4 regions of the Lysinibacillus sp. NPDC086135 genome follow, and region 3 is predicted to be linked to each of the others. Evidence: riboswitches for the same ligand, from Rfam matches in the RefSeq annotation. Region 3 holds a riboswitch; each other region holds the start of a gene.
The links. A riboswitch is a leader RNA that binds a small molecule or an ion and turns the genes downstream of it on or off. The one in region 3 is predicted to bind cobalamin.
Positions count from the first base shown of each region.

Region 1: it holds a riboswitch for cobalamin, as region 3 does, so the genes downstream of both, nikA (nickel ABC transporter substrate-binding protein) here and ACIPKN_RS10940 (hypothetical protein) in region 3, are expected to answer to the same signal.
Region 2: it holds a riboswitch for cobalamin, as region 3 does, so the genes downstream of both, cobT (nicotinate-nucleotide--dimethylbenzimidazole phosphoribosyltransferase) here and ACIPKN_RS10940 (hypothetical protein) in region 3, are expected to answer to the same signal.
Region 4: it holds a riboswitch for cobalamin, as region 3 does, so the genes downstream of both, ACIPKN_RS04855 (ribonucleoside-diphosphate reductase subunit alpha) here and ACIPKN_RS10940 (hypothetical protein) in region 3, are expected to answer to the same signal.

Region 1 is NZ_JBIVCA010000013.1:76,493-80,684, forward strand. It holds gene ACIPKN_RS17110 (hypothetical protein) at 93-1,088, shown strand; cobalamin riboswitch at 1,239-1,431, shown strand; gene nikA (nickel ABC transporter substrate-binding protein) at 1,580-3,193, shown strand; gene nikB (nickel ABC transporter permease) at 3,265-4,192, shown strand, end outside.
Region 2 is NZ_JBIVCA010000003.1:342,404-346,595, reverse strand. It holds gene ACIPKN_RS06680 (trimeric intracellular cation channel family protein) at 1-381, shown strand, start outside; gene ACIPKN_RS06675 (hypothetical protein) at 457-585, opposite strand; gene cobT (nicotinate-nucleotide--dimethylbenzimidazole phosphoribosyltransferase) at 609-1,664, opposite strand; cobalamin riboswitch at 1,778-1,955, opposite strand; gene ACIPKN_RS06665 (hypothetical protein) at 2,462-3,523, shown strand; gene ACIPKN_RS06660 (hypothetical protein) at 3,851-4,075, opposite strand; gene ACIPKN_RS06655 (SMI1/KNR4 family protein) at 4,189-4,192, opposite strand, start outside.
Region 3 is NZ_JBIVCA010000007.1:17,016-21,207, reverse strand. It holds gene ACIPKN_RS10950 (FecCD family ABC transporter permease) at 1-723, opposite strand, end outside; gene ACIPKN_RS10945 (ABC transporter substrate-binding protein) at 720-1,685, opposite strand; gene ACIPKN_RS10940 (hypothetical protein) at 1,721-1,924, opposite strand; cobalamin riboswitch at 1,953-2,135, opposite strand; gene ACIPKN_RS10935 (acyl-CoA dehydrogenase family protein) at 2,450-4,117, opposite strand; gene ACIPKN_RS10930 (class I adenylate-forming enzyme family protein) at 4,119-4,192, opposite strand, start outside.
Region 4 is NZ_JBIVCA010000002.1:352,530-356,721, reverse strand. It holds gene ACIPKN_RS04865 (ECF transporter S component) at 249-743, shown strand; gene ACIPKN_RS04860 (hypothetical protein) at 740-1,423, shown strand; cobalamin riboswitch at 1,534-1,721, shown strand; gene ACIPKN_RS04855 (ribonucleoside-diphosphate reductase subunit alpha) at 1,883-4,096, shown strand; gene ACIPKN_RS04850 (ribonucleotide-diphosphate reductase subunit beta) at 4,109-4,192, shown strand, end outside.

The DNA of each region.
Region 1 (4,192 bases), on a different contig from region 3:
TTTCAATTTATATAAGAAGATCGAGGAGAAGATATATTTGTTGTTTGATCACCTAAATGGGTTTGAAAATTGATAAATAGAGTGGTGATAAAGTGGACAATGCAAATCAAAATAAGTCAATTCTTTATGCCGTTTTCGAGAATGATATTCAATTGCCGATTTTGGATATTACACATCCCCTTTTCAACGCAAGTATTGATGAACAAGCGTATCATTTGAGCTGTCTCAAGTCAGCCAAGAGCATTGAATCATTAAAAAAGATGCCTGGCTTTATCCGCAACATCTTTGTGGAAATGTCGAATTTTGACAATTCCTATCTTAGCGGCATGCGTACTTTGCTGTACAAACTTGGCCCCGACTTAACCACCGGGATAAAATTAGGTTTCCGGGACAAGTGGGCGGTGAAGCAAACTTCTTTCACGGGACTTCGGATCAGGCTGAGGGATCTTTGCCGGCGCCAGTCGGAAATTTTGCTCCCCCAGCTCAAGCAATTCCCTGAACGGAACCTTTGTTTCTTCAATATCGCTGGGGGAGCCGCTACCGACAGTATTAACACCTTAATTCTCATTCAAGAATCGGACCCAGAATTATTAAAGGAACGCAAGATTGAAATCAATATTTTAGATATCGATACTTACGGCCCCAATTTTGCCAAACGATGCATCGACGTTTTGAAGAAGCCAGGGGAACGCTTTCAAGACCTGGACATTACCCTCAATATTATTCATTATGACTGGAATCAACCAGAGGCATTATTAAAGATGTGTTTAGAACGTTTCGACTGGATTCAGCTCTGTTCATCGGAGGGCGGTCTATTTGAGTACGGTTCGGATTCAGATATTATTGAAAATCTAAACCATTTCTATACTAACTCTCCGGAGGACGCTAGGGTCACGGGTTCATTAATTTTTGACCGAGCGCATGTAAATCCGGGATACTTGGGATTTACAGAGTTTGTTGGCGTGCAAATCCAATATCTTGGGCTAGAGGGATTGCAGCGGATTTTAAGCCAAACCTCGTGGGTTTTGGAAGAATCCCATGAAATTGATACGATCTATCTTCTGTTTTCATTGAAGAAGCGTGACTAAAAATAAAAAGTAGTTATACGAGGTCAGGGTTAAGATACCTAGCCTTGTTATGTTAGTCATAATATATAAGATTTTTATTATATTCAGAAAATGAAATTGACGTGAACATTAGAGCATGTTATGTTTAAACCTGTTATGTTTAATACTAATTTCATAGCAACCATTACAAGTTTGAGTGAAATAAGCTTTCATTCAATTAAAAGGAAAATGGGTGTAAATCCCATGCTGTCCCGCAGCTGTAAATGAGGAGTTTTGTTTCGATAACCACTGAGTAATTACTTGGGAAGGTGAAGCAAAATCATGATTCATGAGCCAGAATGCCTGCTTGTAAAGAGATTCATTGATGATCTACGAAAGATAGGGAGATGGATAGAGGCTTACTTAAAGTAAGTTATTCTGTCCTTATTCTTTTGGAATAAGGTTTTTTTATGCCTTCTTTCAATCTTTAAATTCTTTATTTAGTGCACCACAAACAAAGAAGGAGACAGAAAATGAGATTGACAAAGTATTTACTTCCTTTCACGCTTATTTTGATGTTCAGTTTACTCACGGGCTGTACAAGCAATGGAAAGGGAGAGACAGCATCGAAACAACAGACAGACGAAAAAATGATCACGATTGGGTGGCCATTAGATGTAGGTCCATTAAATCCCCATACATATTTACCAAATCAAATGACAGCACAAGCAATGGTCTATGAATCATTGGTTGAATATAACGATGATGGAACAATTACGCCGAAACTAGCAGAAAGTTGGGACATCTCTAATGATAAAACTGCTTATACTTTTCATTTAAGAAAAGATGTTAAGTATTCAGACGGAACAGCTTTTAATGCAGATAATGTAATACGAAACTTTGATGCCGTTTTAGCAAATCGTGATATGCATTCTTGGATGGGTATGATAAACCATATAAAAGAGGTTGTGAAAGTGGATGAATTTACAATTCGTTTGCAACTGGATGAACCGTATTATCCTGTTTTAAACGAGCTTGCCTTTGTAAGACCTTTCCGTTTTTTAGGTGATAATGGATTCCCTAAAGGTGATGCGACCCAAGATGCAATTAATGCGCCAATTGGGACAGGCCCATGGGTTTTAACAGATTACAAAAAGGATGAGTACGCTCTATTCAGTCGCAACGAAAACTACTGGGGGGAAAAACCTCTTGTAGAACAAATAAAAGTAAAAATCATCCCTGATTCAGAATCTATTTCATTGGCCTTTGAAAACGAAGAATTAGATTTAATATATGGTCGAGGCATTATTAGTTTAGATAATTATACGTATTTAAAAGATAGTGGTAAATATAAAACCGCTACGTCTGAACCTTTGTCTACAAAAGCGCTACTGTTCAATACACAGTCTGGCCCGTTAGCAGAATTGAAGGTTCGCCAAGCGATTCAATATGCAATCAATAAGGAACAAATGGTTGATAGTATTACACATGGTACAGAAAAGGTTGCCAATACACTATTTTGGGATGCTATTCCATATGCCAATATTGATTTAGTGCCAATTTTATATAATCCCAAAAAAGCGCAACAATTGTTAGAGGAAGCGGGATGGAAGCTTCAGAAGGGTGAAAAAATTCGCTCTAAAAACGGACAGCCACTAACGTTAGATTTAATCTACATTGCTACAGATGCGATTCAAAAGCCAATGGCGGAGCTAATGCAAGGTGAACTAGCAAAAATAGGGGTACAGTTGAATTTAGAAGGCGCAGATGTGATTGTAGGTCTGCAAAAATTAATGGATAATCAAGTTGATATTAATTTCTGGCGTACAAATGGACCACCAACAGATCCACATAGCTTTGCTAATGAATCAGCTACACCAAACGCTAATGGTGTCTATGAAGCAAAATTAGGCTTACCAAATGCTAAAGAAATCGATACTAAAATTCATCAATTATTAGTAGGTACAGATGAAAAAGAGCGCGTGCAACTTTATACGGATATTTTAACAAAGTTCCATGACCAAGCACTATTCTATCCTATATCTTACGAAACAAATAACGTGATTTATCAGCCATATATGAAAGATTTTGCTCCACGTGCATCTGAATATGATATTCCATATGCACAAATGGAAAAAGAAAAATAACTGTAAAAGAGAGAGTATGTCGATCAAAGACAGCTCTCTCTTTATCATAGGATTGATTAGGAAGTGACAGCATGTATGAATCAACATGGATGTTTTGTTTAAAAAGAATTTTGACATTGCCTTTTGTATTATTGGGCGTATCAATCCTGACCTTTGTATTTATTCGTTTCGTTCCAGTAGAGCCTGCTGAGGTCATTCTTAGATTGGCAAGAGTTGCGCCAACAGCGGAAGCCATTCAAGCATTGCGTGAAGAACTTGGAACTGACAAACCTTTTCTTATTCAATATTTGTTATGGATAAAAGGCATTTTACATTTAGATTTTGGGACATCTTTTGTTAGTAAATTACCAGTAGCGCATGAGCTATTCGCAAAATTACCAGCAACTATCGAATTAGCTGTTGCTGCATTTGTGTTGATTTTAGGAATAAGTATGCCATTAGGGATCATAAGTGCCTTGTATAAGCATTCCATCATCGATAAAATAATTAGACTATTGACTATCATGAGTGTATCGATTCCAACATTTTGGTTAGGTTTTTTACTACTATATGTATTTAGTCTGAAATTAGGGATCTTCCCGACAAATGGAAAGGGCACACTAGCACATCTAGCTTTACCCGCACTCGCACTATCTTTACCAACAATTGGGTTATTCGTTCAATTTATCCGTACAACCATCATTGAAGAATTACAACAGCATTATGTTCAATATGCACAGCTAAGGGGATTAAAAAACTCAGTGATCCTCGTACGTCATGTTTTAAGAAATGCTGTTATTCCGTTGACTACTGTATTAGGTATGACACTTGGTAATTTACTTGGTGGTGCAGTAATTGTGGAGCAGGTTTTTAGTTGGCCTGGACTCGGAAGGTTTTTAATCGAATCCATTATTAACAGGGATTACCCGGTTGTACAATGCTATGTATTGATTATTGCTGTCATCTATGTGCTTGCAAATTTATGCACAGATGTGTTGCATCGGCTATTGGATCCTCATC
Region 2 (4,192 bases), on a different contig from region 3:
TTTTTATTTCCACATCGACTCATTCAACATTGGCATCGTTGGGGCAATGTCACTGATGCTATTGGATTATCGGCATTTGCGATTCAAGGTGCCCTTTATGCTGTGAAGCTCGACATGCCTATTAGTGCCGTTATTGTTGCTGCTGTCTTAACAGGGTCAGGCGGTGGAATTATTCGTGATTTATTAGCTAGACGACAACCATTAGTCCTCCGCGATGAAATCTATGGTGTTTGGGCAGCATTAGCCGGGCTTATCATAGGACTTCAACTATTTTCAGGGGATATCTTTTTATATGTATTATTTGGTGTGATCACAGTACTAAGAATACTTTCATATATAAAGAAATGGCGTTTACCGTTACGGAAGTTGAATCGAGCATAGATATACTGTTGCATATTTAAAGCCCAAATCTGATATTTGGGCTTTAATTTTTAAATTCATTCTTTCTTAGCGGTTCTATTCAACGACTTTGGCTGTTCTATCCACGATTTTGACGGTTCTATCCACGATTTTGACGGTTCTATCCACGACTTCGGCTGTTCTATCCACGATTTTGACGGTTCTATCCATGACTTCGTTTATCACACACCGTGATCCGCGTAATAAAGTTACTTTTTCAACAGCAACATTGCTTCTTCTAAAGTAGCCATATTTTTCATCATAGAGCACGCTGCGTCCAAAATAGGAAAGGCTAAAGCTGTACCAGAGCCCTCCCCCAATCGCATATTCATCTGCAACATCGGTTCAACTCCGAGCATTTCAGCGGCAATTTTTGCACCTGGTTCTTCAGAGGCATGCGAAGGAATGATATAGTCTTTTACGTTAGGTTCAAGTTCGTAAGCGATAAGGGCAGCGATGGTAGAAATAAAACCATCAATAACAACAGGTTTACGATGTGCAGCGGCAGCAAGTATCACCCCAGCCATAGCGCCTATTTCTAATCCACCGACTTTTCCAAGAATATCTATAGCATCATCACGATTTGGTTTATTTAATGCAATAGCATCATAAATGACTTGTACTTTATGCGCTATCCCGCCTGGTCCAACACCTGCACCGAAGCCTGTCACTTCATTCGGATGACATTCACGAAGAACCGATAATATGGCAGCACTCGGTGTTGTATTACCAATACCCATTTCACCTGTCCCGAGTACATTTATCCCATTTTTTATTTCTTCTGTAGCTACTTCAATTCCTACTTCAATAGATTGAATGGCTTCTTCCCTTGACATAGCAGGGCCCTTTGCCATATTGTCCGTGCCATATTTAATTTTTTTTACGATAACACCAGCATCATGTGGAATATCTTCTTTTACACCAACGTCAACTGTGACAATTTTAGCATCTGTGATTTTTGCGATGGCACAGACACCAGTTCCTCCTCTAGGAAAATTTAATGTTTGAAAGACTGTTACATTTTGTGGATTAGATGTCACCCCTTCATCACAAACACCATGATCTGCGGCACAGACAATAATTGCTTTATTATCAATCGCAGGAAATAGTTCGCCTGTAATTCCGGATAGTTGCACAGCAAGGGCCTCCAGTTTCCCCAAGCTTCTAGGCGGCTTGCAAAGTGCATCTATGCGTTCTCTTGCCTTCTCCATCATTATGTAGTCAGCACTTTGAATGTTTTGAATCGTCTGTTGTAATAATTGCATGAAAATTTCCCCTTTCTTTTTTGCCCTTGTAACTTGAAGAATGATTTATAGAAAAAATAAAAAGCCTGTAGTTTATTCCATAACAAATAAACTACAGACTTTTCCATCGTCTATATAACCGAAGCAGATAGGCAGGTCTCCTGGCTCAATTTCAACATTTCATAGAACCTTCCCAGAACGATGCTAGTGGCATTCTCTATGAAACTCTCTTTTACAGTGGTGGGACCGCTAAAGCTTTTCACTTTATTCCCTATTCTCCCGCAATGGGCACCTAATGCTCTTATGCAATTACTTTAAATCTACGTCAAAGTAGTTTTTGTGTCAATACATTAGTGAAATTGTATATTTCTTGCCAACTTTTCTGAGTCCGACTTTCCAAGTGACTCAACAATCAACCGGGACAAGAAAGCGAATATTATATCTCATACCTTTAAATAATAAATCGACACGTATATACGCGGTTTCACTTGGTAATGTAAACGTATCTGATAACCGCGTCCAATCAACTGTCCCTGTAATTGGAGCCGATAAGAATTTTTGAAAATATAAGAAAAATCAATTTGTACTTTTAAGAAGATAGCTTAAAGGCTACTCTTTACTGAAGGCATCTGAGCTTTTTCGTCACCCTTAGCCTAAATGATTGCAAAAAAAAATAAAATGAAGGTTGTTTTATTCCCCCTCTTAATCACTTTATTTATATGAGTGTGAGAAATCGTTGATAACAAGGTTCGTGGATAACCTTAATCAACGACATCCACTAGTCTCACATCTCAAATAACTTTTAGGAGGAAATAATAATGGCTTCATGTTCTCAATCTGATTTAACTGCTGCGACAATCCCAAATGTGGTACCATCTTTAAAATTATACGGTAAAGCAAGTAATAATCAACGTTTCTTCTTGTCTGATAATCCAGAAACTATTAGTAGCTCTGTTCCATTTACTAATGGTTTTGCAACGCTTTGGGCTGATACTGCATCTGGATTACAGAGTGTAACTTATCGAATGTTTGTTTGGCATCTAAATAACACAGGTGCGACTATCAAGTTTGGTGTTACCATTGGTAATGGTTCAAGTGGCAGTACTTATCAAGTCTCTGGTGTTAAAGACTGTGTCGAGACTATTACCAACTTTGTAGCTCATGGGAAATGTGCCGCAAAAGCTTTACTCGGAAATACATTAACGCCTAGTTCTCCGGTTGATAGTTCCATTGCAGCGGGGAAAGTTGGATTAGTTAAAGAATGGAAAGTACCAAATGGTTATTTGGTGGGTGGAATTATTGAGTTTACGTTATCGTCTAGTTCTCCAATGTCTTATAAAGTCAGAACAGTAGCTGCTAAAAGTACTACTGCCGATCTTCGTAGTAATCAAAATGCAGTTGTGTCACCAGTTGGAACTCATCCGCGTGGTTCTTGGAACTTTTCCAATATCGACGGCTATGGTACTTCAGATGGTGCTGCTGCTCTATATACTGTTGGAGACGGCAATAAAAGTTTCTCTATAAATAATGGCATTAATGACAACTTAATGACTAAAGACACTAGCTATATGCCTAGCGAAGCTGTAGCAACTAATAAGGGGCATTATGGTGTTATTTATAAGGCGAATATCACTTTCAAAAACCCAACTCAAGCCGATAAGGCATTAAAGGTCTATTTGACAGGTCGTGGAGGTTCATATGGCGGCGCTGTACGTTGGAACAATGGTCCAACTTACGGTGTTCCTACACTGGCTTCCAATACCCAAGGTGTTCGGATTGCTACATTTACTATACCTAAAGGAACTAGTGTTACACATTCAGTCTATACTTCTACAGCTGGCTCGCTTAACACCCCAGCGGCGATACTGATTACAGAGTAATTTAAAGAATTTCTCGTTAAATAAAGGAACCCTGTACTTATCGCAAATTCTCCGATGAGCTACAGGGTTCTCTACATATCATAATATAATATTCATTCGAAACATCTTGGAACGTAAAACCAGGGAAAACGGTATAACTGCTTAATTGGGTATCACTAATTATTTGAGCTTTATCTATTCAAAAAAGAATAAAGAGCTGCGTATGTAACTCAATGATCTTTAATTAACGCACCCCCTTAGGTTTGCATATGTTATTAATCATATTTTACTAAAAGTTAAACAAGCCTACGATATTCCCCACCACAATAAACGAAATACTTCCCAACCCTAAAAAACATACATTAAAACACTTTCTTTTGAAAAAGTTCGAACTTTCATGAATTCTTTACCGGCATCATAAAAAGAATAAACAACGACTGGTAATATTAATGCCATCGCTAACCAATGTTTCCACTCCCCATCATTCCAGGAAAGCTTCCATAATGCATCATAAATTGGTAACATAATTGCAAATAAAAAACCCTGTATATATTTCTTGATGTATCTCTCCACACCTATCCTCACTCGTCACCTCATAATTTTAAAACACTTAAAAGTTATCGTATTTATTCAGGTGTTTTCCTATCTAAATTTTTTAAGTGTAAATCAAGTCTTAAAAGTGCTATTCAA
Region 3 (4,192 bases):
TGATCCACCCACTAAAATAATATATTTACTGCGCTTAACATGAACACCTAAATGCTTCGCGCGTTCTTCACCATATAGCAGAACATTTAACTCGCGTCTTTGTGTCCAAAGCATAATGGTGCCAATTATGACAAACGGGATAATCATCTGAACATAAGGCCAACCACGCATCGATACTGAGCCAAGCAGCCATCCGATAACTTGGCGAAGCTCTTCACCAGATAATGCAATCATTAAAGAAATCAAGGAACCTAAAAATGAACTAAATATAACCCCCGTTAAAATAAGAGTTTCCATTTTTAACGAGTGGTCTACTATTCTAGCAAAGCCCATAACAGCTACCATCGTTAATATGGCACCTATCATACTAAAGGTCGGCAATGTAAAATGACCTACTACAGGTATTGATATACTAAAAAAAATCGTCATAACTGCGCCAACTGATGCACCAGAGGAAACACCTAACGTATAAGGGTCAGCCAAAGGGTTTTTTAATAAGCCTTGAAAAGCTGCCCCTGCAATTGCAAGTGACGCCCCTACAAGCCCTGCAAGCAAAACTCGAGGTAATCGAATTTTCCATAAAATATTGGCGGCTGTTTCATCAGCCGCCTTATTCCACAATACTTCTAGCGGAATATGAACCGAGCCTATCGCCACACCACACCAGATGCTAATGATTAGAAGCGTAATTGCTGTTACATAGGCTACAATTTTTTTACTCATTTAAACGCCTCAGGGTAGACGGCCTTCGCTAATTCCTCAAGACCATCTGCTAAACGAGGACCTTGACGACTTGTTATATTTTCATCCACTTGTACTATGGCTTTATTTTTCACGGCAGAGATTGTCTCAAAGCCTGCACGTTGTGGAATTTTCGTTAAAATATCAGGTACGTAATTATATGCCACAACAATGACATCTGGATTTTTTGCGATAATTTGTTCAGCATCAATTTTATACCAGCTATTTGAATCTGCTGCTACATTTTCGGCATGAATCATTTCTAGCATTTCATTCATAAATGTACCTTTACCAGCTGTATAAATTTCTGGCTCATCAGACGACTCTACAAAGACTTTTTTCGCCTCAACACCGTCAAGTTTTGTTTCAACTTCTTTAACTTTTGCCTTCATATTTGCCACAATTTTTTTAGCCTCTTCTTGTTTTCCTGTTGCACGACCAAGCTGTTCAATTGTTGTGTAAGTTTCATTAAAGTTTTTTGTATCCGCTACAACAAATACTTTTACACCTGCCGCCTCAAGCTGTTCAATAGCTCCTTTTGAATAACCCATACCCGATGCATGCGCAAAAACGATATCTGGCGTTAAAGCAATAATTTTTTCAATATTATAATCCATACCGCCAACCTTTTCTTTTTTAGTAACCTCTGGTGGATAATCGTCATTATCTGTCACACCAACTATTTCATTATTTAAGCCTAGGCCAAATAAAATTTCTGTGTTACTCGGAATGAGTGAGACAATTTTTTCAGGAGGTGCCTCTAGCGTAATATTCTTGCCAGTAGCATCCGTTATCGTCATTGGGAATGTTGCTTGTTCTACTTTTGTTGTCTCTTGTTGCTCAGAAGATGACGGCTTTTCATTTGTCGCCTCTTTTGTATTACATGCAGCAAGTAAGCCAATAGCTAAAAATGCTGATAACCCTATTTTCCAAATTTTCTTCATGTGAATCCTCCTTAGTCTATTTGTGCGTATAGTTTTTATTGTTTTTTTGATTTATCGATACGTTTTAGTTTTTGATCGCCTAACATTTTGGATTTATCGCCCAACTTTTTGAGTTTATCACCTAACATTTTGGATTTATCGCCCATGTTTTCAAATTTATTGACATTCATCTTCCAAAACAAATACCCCTCATCATAAAATAATGAGGGGGTCAAATTTGCACAAAAATACATATACAAAATCCACCATCCTATCCTCGTAGGCTACAACGTGTTTTCTATAAAGGCAGGTCTCCTGGCTCGTGCTCCATACGCTTTTTCAAGCCTTCCCGAAATTTTCAGTGGCGCAGATTGAAAAAACTCACACATACAGTGGCGGGACCGCATCGGAATTACACCGATTTCCCTTTTCACTTTACTAAAGTAAAGAACCTTTATAATATTCAGTTGATTTTATTATACATGAAAATGAAAGAAGTCGCCTCCATTCGAGACGACTTCTAAACAATCAATTATACCTTGGCATAATTGCGTCCGGGATCGGCTTTGTGCTTAGGCCTGCGTGATGCAGGTCAGTTAGCCGTTATCGCATGGATGCGATGATTTTAGGCTAACATCCTATGTGAACTTCTTTCCGATTCCGTGACATTCGCCAGAGGCTTTGGGCCAACGTGATGTTGGTCACTCAGTAGTCGCCACAGGACGTGGCGTTCTTAGACTGAGTTCCTCTATTTCAGCAGGTGTTTGGACACCTGCCGAAATAAGTTAGACTATATCTGAAAAATACTGTACCGTTTTCATTGGTGCACCCATTTCTCGTAATGCCCATGTGTGCTCTAAATAAATATCTGCTAGCTTCTCATATTTGCCGCCGAATCTTTGTGCCCATTCGACAGCTACAACACTTTCATATAAATGTGCCATTTTCTCTGCAACCCTTTTTGCCTCAAACGTTTTCGTTGCATCATCTAAACGGCTAAATGTTTGCAAAGTTGCACCTAGTTTTGCTAATTGCTCCGCTACAATTTCGACTAATGGACTGTCAGGTAGTTTTTCTAGGCGCTCTTCCATGACACGAACAAACAAATCATGCACATGAAACTTATCAACTAAGCGAATGAGCTCTAAAGCTAAAATATTCGCAGTCCCTTCCCACACAGTAAGTACCTGTGCATCTCTTAATAACCTAGGTGTAACAAAATCTTCAATATAGCCGTTTCCGCCATGTAATTCAATGGCTTCACTAGCATAATGTACAGCTTGCTCTGCCGTTTCTTTTTTCATGATCGCAATATACAAGCGGTTTAAAATAATGTCTTCTTTATTCCCTCGCCCACTAGTTACTTTATCGTACAGCTGAATAAGATCAAAAACTGTGGCAACTTCTACATGAAGCTTGGCAGCGAATTTCCCTAGTGTATCCTGAATCATAGGATATTGCGTTAAAGACTTACCAAACGCATAACGATTTGTCACATAATGCTTCGCCTCTAAATATCCACGGCGCATAATACCGATAGAAGCAACCGCATTGCAAATTCTTGATAAATTAAGTGCCTCCAGCATATAATAAATTCCTTTATTCGGATCACCTACGACATAAGCTAGTGCACCATCAAATTCCACCTCACCTGAAGGCACTGCTTTAACGCCAAGTTTATCCTTTAAACGCCGAATGCGTAGGTTATTAACTGTGCCATCCTCATTTCGCCATGGAACTGCAAACAATGTTAAGCCCTTTGAGCCTGCCTGAGCCTCTTCCATGCGCGCCAATACCATGGTTACTCCACACATTCCTGCATTAGATGCAAAATATTTCTCTCCATATAAAAGATACTGATTGCCGTCCTGTCTTGCCTTCACAACATTCGCTCCAACATCAGAGCCACCTTGACGCTCCGTTAAAAACGTGGCCCCCTCATATAGCTCTGTCTCTCCTGTTGCACAAACATGTGGTAAAAAGCGCGCTTTCACCTCATCACTCGCATAATGATCAAGGAGATAAGCCGTTGCCATCGTTAAAGTAACAGGACAGTAAAAGCCTGGCTCAGCATGTGATAGTATATAGCCTTGAGCAAAGCTATAGACATAGTTACCCTTTCTACCTAATTGCGGAATATCCTTATGCACATAGCCAACAATGCCGGTATTGTACGTCTCTTCAATTGTTCTTTTATAGCCATCATTGACCCAAACCTCTGACACTTCTTCACCATAGGCATTATACCTTTGTAATCGAGGTTCACCCTCTCTATCCGTATGCTTGGCTCTCACATCAATATCTCCAGCACAAAGCTCACCAAAATCTGTTAGCTCACGTTTTGCATAGTCCACAAACTCTTTATCTAGCATCATTTCTAAAACTTTATGAAGTGTATCATTTTCGTTAAAAAAGTTTGTTGTTTTCATTTCTTCCTGCTGTAAAACTTTCATGCTATCTCACCTCTTGTCCCTTCAAGGATTGTTTTAGTATTTTGCCCGATGCATTTCGTGGTAACGCTTCCACAC
Region 4 (4,192 bases), on a different contig from region 3:
GAATTTAAGGATGACATTTTGCTAAACGTATGTCATGCATATAAGTTGATTGGGGTGGAGGATGGGCGACTCCTCGGGGATCAGCGTTACAAATGAGACCCTGCAGCGAAGCGAAACGGCTCATCGGACGCCCCCAGGAAGCTTTGCTCTGCGTGAAAGTGAAGCGTTAGCGACCAAGCGCCCAACCGGAACGGAAATCAACCTACGTTATCATGACGAGCCAAATATAAAAGGAAAGAGGAAATGGGATGGATCGACAAAGATTAATGAAATTGACGCTCACTGCCATGGTAGCGGCAATTTGTGCAGTAGGTGCAGTCATTAAAATACCAACATTTATTTCAACTGCTGCGCTTGACTCTGCACCTGCATTGTTGAGCGTTGTATTTTTATCTCCAGTATTAGCAGGGGTTGCGGGAGTCATTGGGCATTTTATCTCAGCCTTAACTACTGGCTTTCCATATGGGCCACTACATATTATTATCGCAGTAGAAATGTTTATTGTTGTATGGGTCTTTGGGGTAATGCATAAAAAAGGAATGCATTTCTGGAAATGGCCTGTGGCACTTGTTTTCAATGGTGTTGTTGCACCTTTACCATTTTACTTTATCATTAGTCCTGCATTTTACTGGGCGTCACTGACTAGTCTTCCATTGGCAACACTCATAAATCTAGTGATTGTTGCCATTGCGATGCCAATTCTCTCTAAAGTGTTTATGCGTAAGGAAGGTCGAGTACATTGAGAAATGCAATAAAAATAGGTGGGTTGATTGCAACATCTGATAATGCCGCAGCAATTGGTGAAAAACCACAAGATGTTGTGTCTGCTCCAGACAAATTAACGGCATACTTAACGGCGCGTGTTACTTTTATAGAGCAGCTTGCTGCAAATGCTTTACCAAGCCATATTATACTCGCTAATTTTTCAGGGGATGCTGCATGGTCTCGTTACGTTGCAGGCATTCAGCAGGTTTTTGATGAGACGGGTCTTAATTGTCCGCAAATAGACGGTAGTACAGAGTCCAATATGCCGACTCTACAATCAGGTTTGTCTATAACGATGCTAGGTGAGCAGCAAAAACGCACAGCAACTAAGCATGAACAGCTTAGTTGGTACACCTATGGACTACCGCTTGTAGGCAATGAAATCCTTGCACAGCCTGAAGATGTGGCACAGCTCCAACCTATTTTTCAGGCGTGGAAAGAGGGAATAGTACAGCAAGTATGGCCAGTTGGATCAAAAGGTCTACAAGTCGAATTTACCCGACTTTTTGGCGAGCAACAGGTTAAAAGTTCGTTAGATGTCGAGAAATCGGCTGGTCCTTGTGCAGTAGTTTTGCTAGGAATTCAGCCAGAAAAAGAGCAGCTAGCACAAAAAAAATTTCCTAGAAATTTTGAAAAACTACGTAAAACTGCATTGTAATTGGGCTTGTTTCGAGAAAATGTAGCACTTTATAACTTGCAAGGGGCAAAACACCTATTGCAACAATAAACACAATATGTTAGATTTGTTTAGGAGTTAAAACACTATATATAGTATTTTGGACGAGCGGTACCAATATGGTTTAAAAGGGAATTCGGAAAAAGAGTCATCTTAGGCCGAAGCTGTCCCCGCAACTGTAAGTGCTGACAAATGATGAATTGGCCACTGTGAAGAACGGGAAGGCCATCGTTTGGAGGAAGCATGAGCCAGGAGACCTGCCGAGTTGTTCAAGACAGCAACACATTCTTCGGGGATTGAGAAGTGGAGGCGAGAGATTTGTTCACTTCTTTGTGTGCATGTCCTTCATTTCCATTTCCGATTTTACAGCGATCACGTAACCGATAAATGTTGCGTGATCGCTTTTTGTGTTGCTGGAGAAGGAAAGGGAGAGAATGTTACATGACAATTCAAATCGAGCAACAAATTGCTAAGCTCAAGAAAAACTACACAGAGGATGAACTCGAAAGTTTTGTAAGATTATCGGATCGATGGCTACGAAAAAACGACAATGCGACATTTGAAGCATGGGCAGATGCGATGATTTTACAAACGCTTAGCCTCATTGATGAGGAGGAGCCATACTGGACATTTGTCGCAGCTCAAATTTTTTTAGAAAAACTATATGATCAATTTGCAATGCGTCGTGGAGTTTCAGTGAAAGATGTTTATAAAGTTTTCCCAGAACATTTAGCACACTATACAGAAGCTGGATTGTATCATGAAAGTTTAACAACAAAATATAGTGAGCAGGAGCTTCAGGAACTCGCTTCTTATCTAGAATCAAGTCGAGATGAGTTGTTTACGTATATTGGTTTAAAAACATTAATGGACCGCTATGTAGTCCGTGATTACACGAAAATACCAGTGGAATTACCGCAGGAACGATGGATGGTCATTGCGATGACTCTGATGCAGGATGAAACAGAAAATCGTTTAGAAAAAGTCCGTGAATCTTATTGGGCAATGAGTAATTTATATATGACTGTTGCCACACCGACATTATCGAATGCAGGTAAAACACATGGACAGCTATCAAGTTGCTTTATCGATACAGTAGATGATAGTTTACAAAGCATTTATGACACGAATACAGATGTCGCAACATTATCGAAATACGGCGGCGGTATTGGTGTTTATATGGGTAAAATTCGTAGCCGAGGCTCATCTATTAAAGGTTTTAAAGGTGCATCAAGTGGCGTTTTACCATGGATTAAACAGCTTAATAATACGGCGGTTTCAGTCGATCAGCTTGGGCAACGACAAGGAGCTATTGCTGTCTATCTAGATGTTTGGCATAAAGACGTCTTTACGTTTTTAGATTTACGCTTAAACAATGGGGATGAACGTCTGCGTGCCCATGATATTTTCACAGGGCTATGCTTACCGGATATATTTATGGAAACTGTTGAGGCACGTGGGGAGTGGCACTTATTTGACCCACATGAAGTACGAGAGGTTATGGGCTACTCACTAGAGGATTTCTACGATGAGAAAAAGGGTGACGGTTCTTTCCGTACTAAATATGAGGAATGTATCGCGAATCCATTGTTAAGTCGTGAAGTCGTACCAGCTATAGATATTATGAAGCGTATTATGCGCTCACAGCTAGAAACAGGCGTGCCGTTTATGTTCTATCGTGATGAAGTAAATCGTATGAATCCGAATAAGCATGAAGGGATGATTTACAGTTCGAACCTGTGTACAGAAATCTTCCAGAATATGTCGGCTACTGAATTCGAATCTATTACACTAGAAGATGATGTCATCGTAACACGTCGCAAGCCTGGAGATTTCGTTGTATGTAACTTATCATCTATTAATTTAGGTAGAGCAGTACCGGCCGGTGTTCTAGAACGATTAATCCCAGTACAAGTACGTATGTTAGATAACGTTATTGCGCTAAATACAATTCCAGTAAAACAAGCAGAGCGTACGAACCTACGCTACCGTGGTATTGGGCTTGGCACATTTGGCTGGCACCATTTATTAGCTCTGAAAGAAATTCAATGGGAGTCAGAGGAAGCTGTACAATTTGCGGACAAGCTATATGAAGAAATTGCGTATTTAACGATTCGTGCTTCTAACGATTTGGCATGTGAAAAAGGAGCTTACCCATTATTTGATGGCTCAGATTGGCATACGGGTGCGTATTTTGACAAACGTGGCTATGACAGCGATAAATGGAACGCTTTACGCGCCGCGGTTGCTGAAAAAGGCATGCGTAACGGCTATGTAATGGCAGTTGCACCGAACTCTTCAACGTCCATTTTAGCGGGCAGTACGGCTACGATTGATCCAATCTTCCAAAAGAGTTATTCAGAGGAGAAGAAGGATTATAAAATTCCAGTTACAGTACCAGATTTATCACCTGTAACGACTTGGTATTATAAATCTGCTTATTTCATCGATCAAAATTGGACAATCAAGCAAAATGCTGCACGTGCACGTCATATCGACCAAGGCATTTCACTTAATTTATATGTTCAAAATACGATTAAGGCGAAAGATTTACTAGCATTGCATATGAATGCTTGGGCGAGCGGTGTAAAAACGACTTATTACGTGCGCTCAACGTCTGTAGAATTGCTAGAATGTGAGTCTTGCGCGAGCTAGGAGGAAGTAACAATGACAACGATTACAAAACGACAAATTATGGACAAGGATGCACCGAACCGTTCAACAGGAATTGTCAACGGGCGCTCTTCTAAC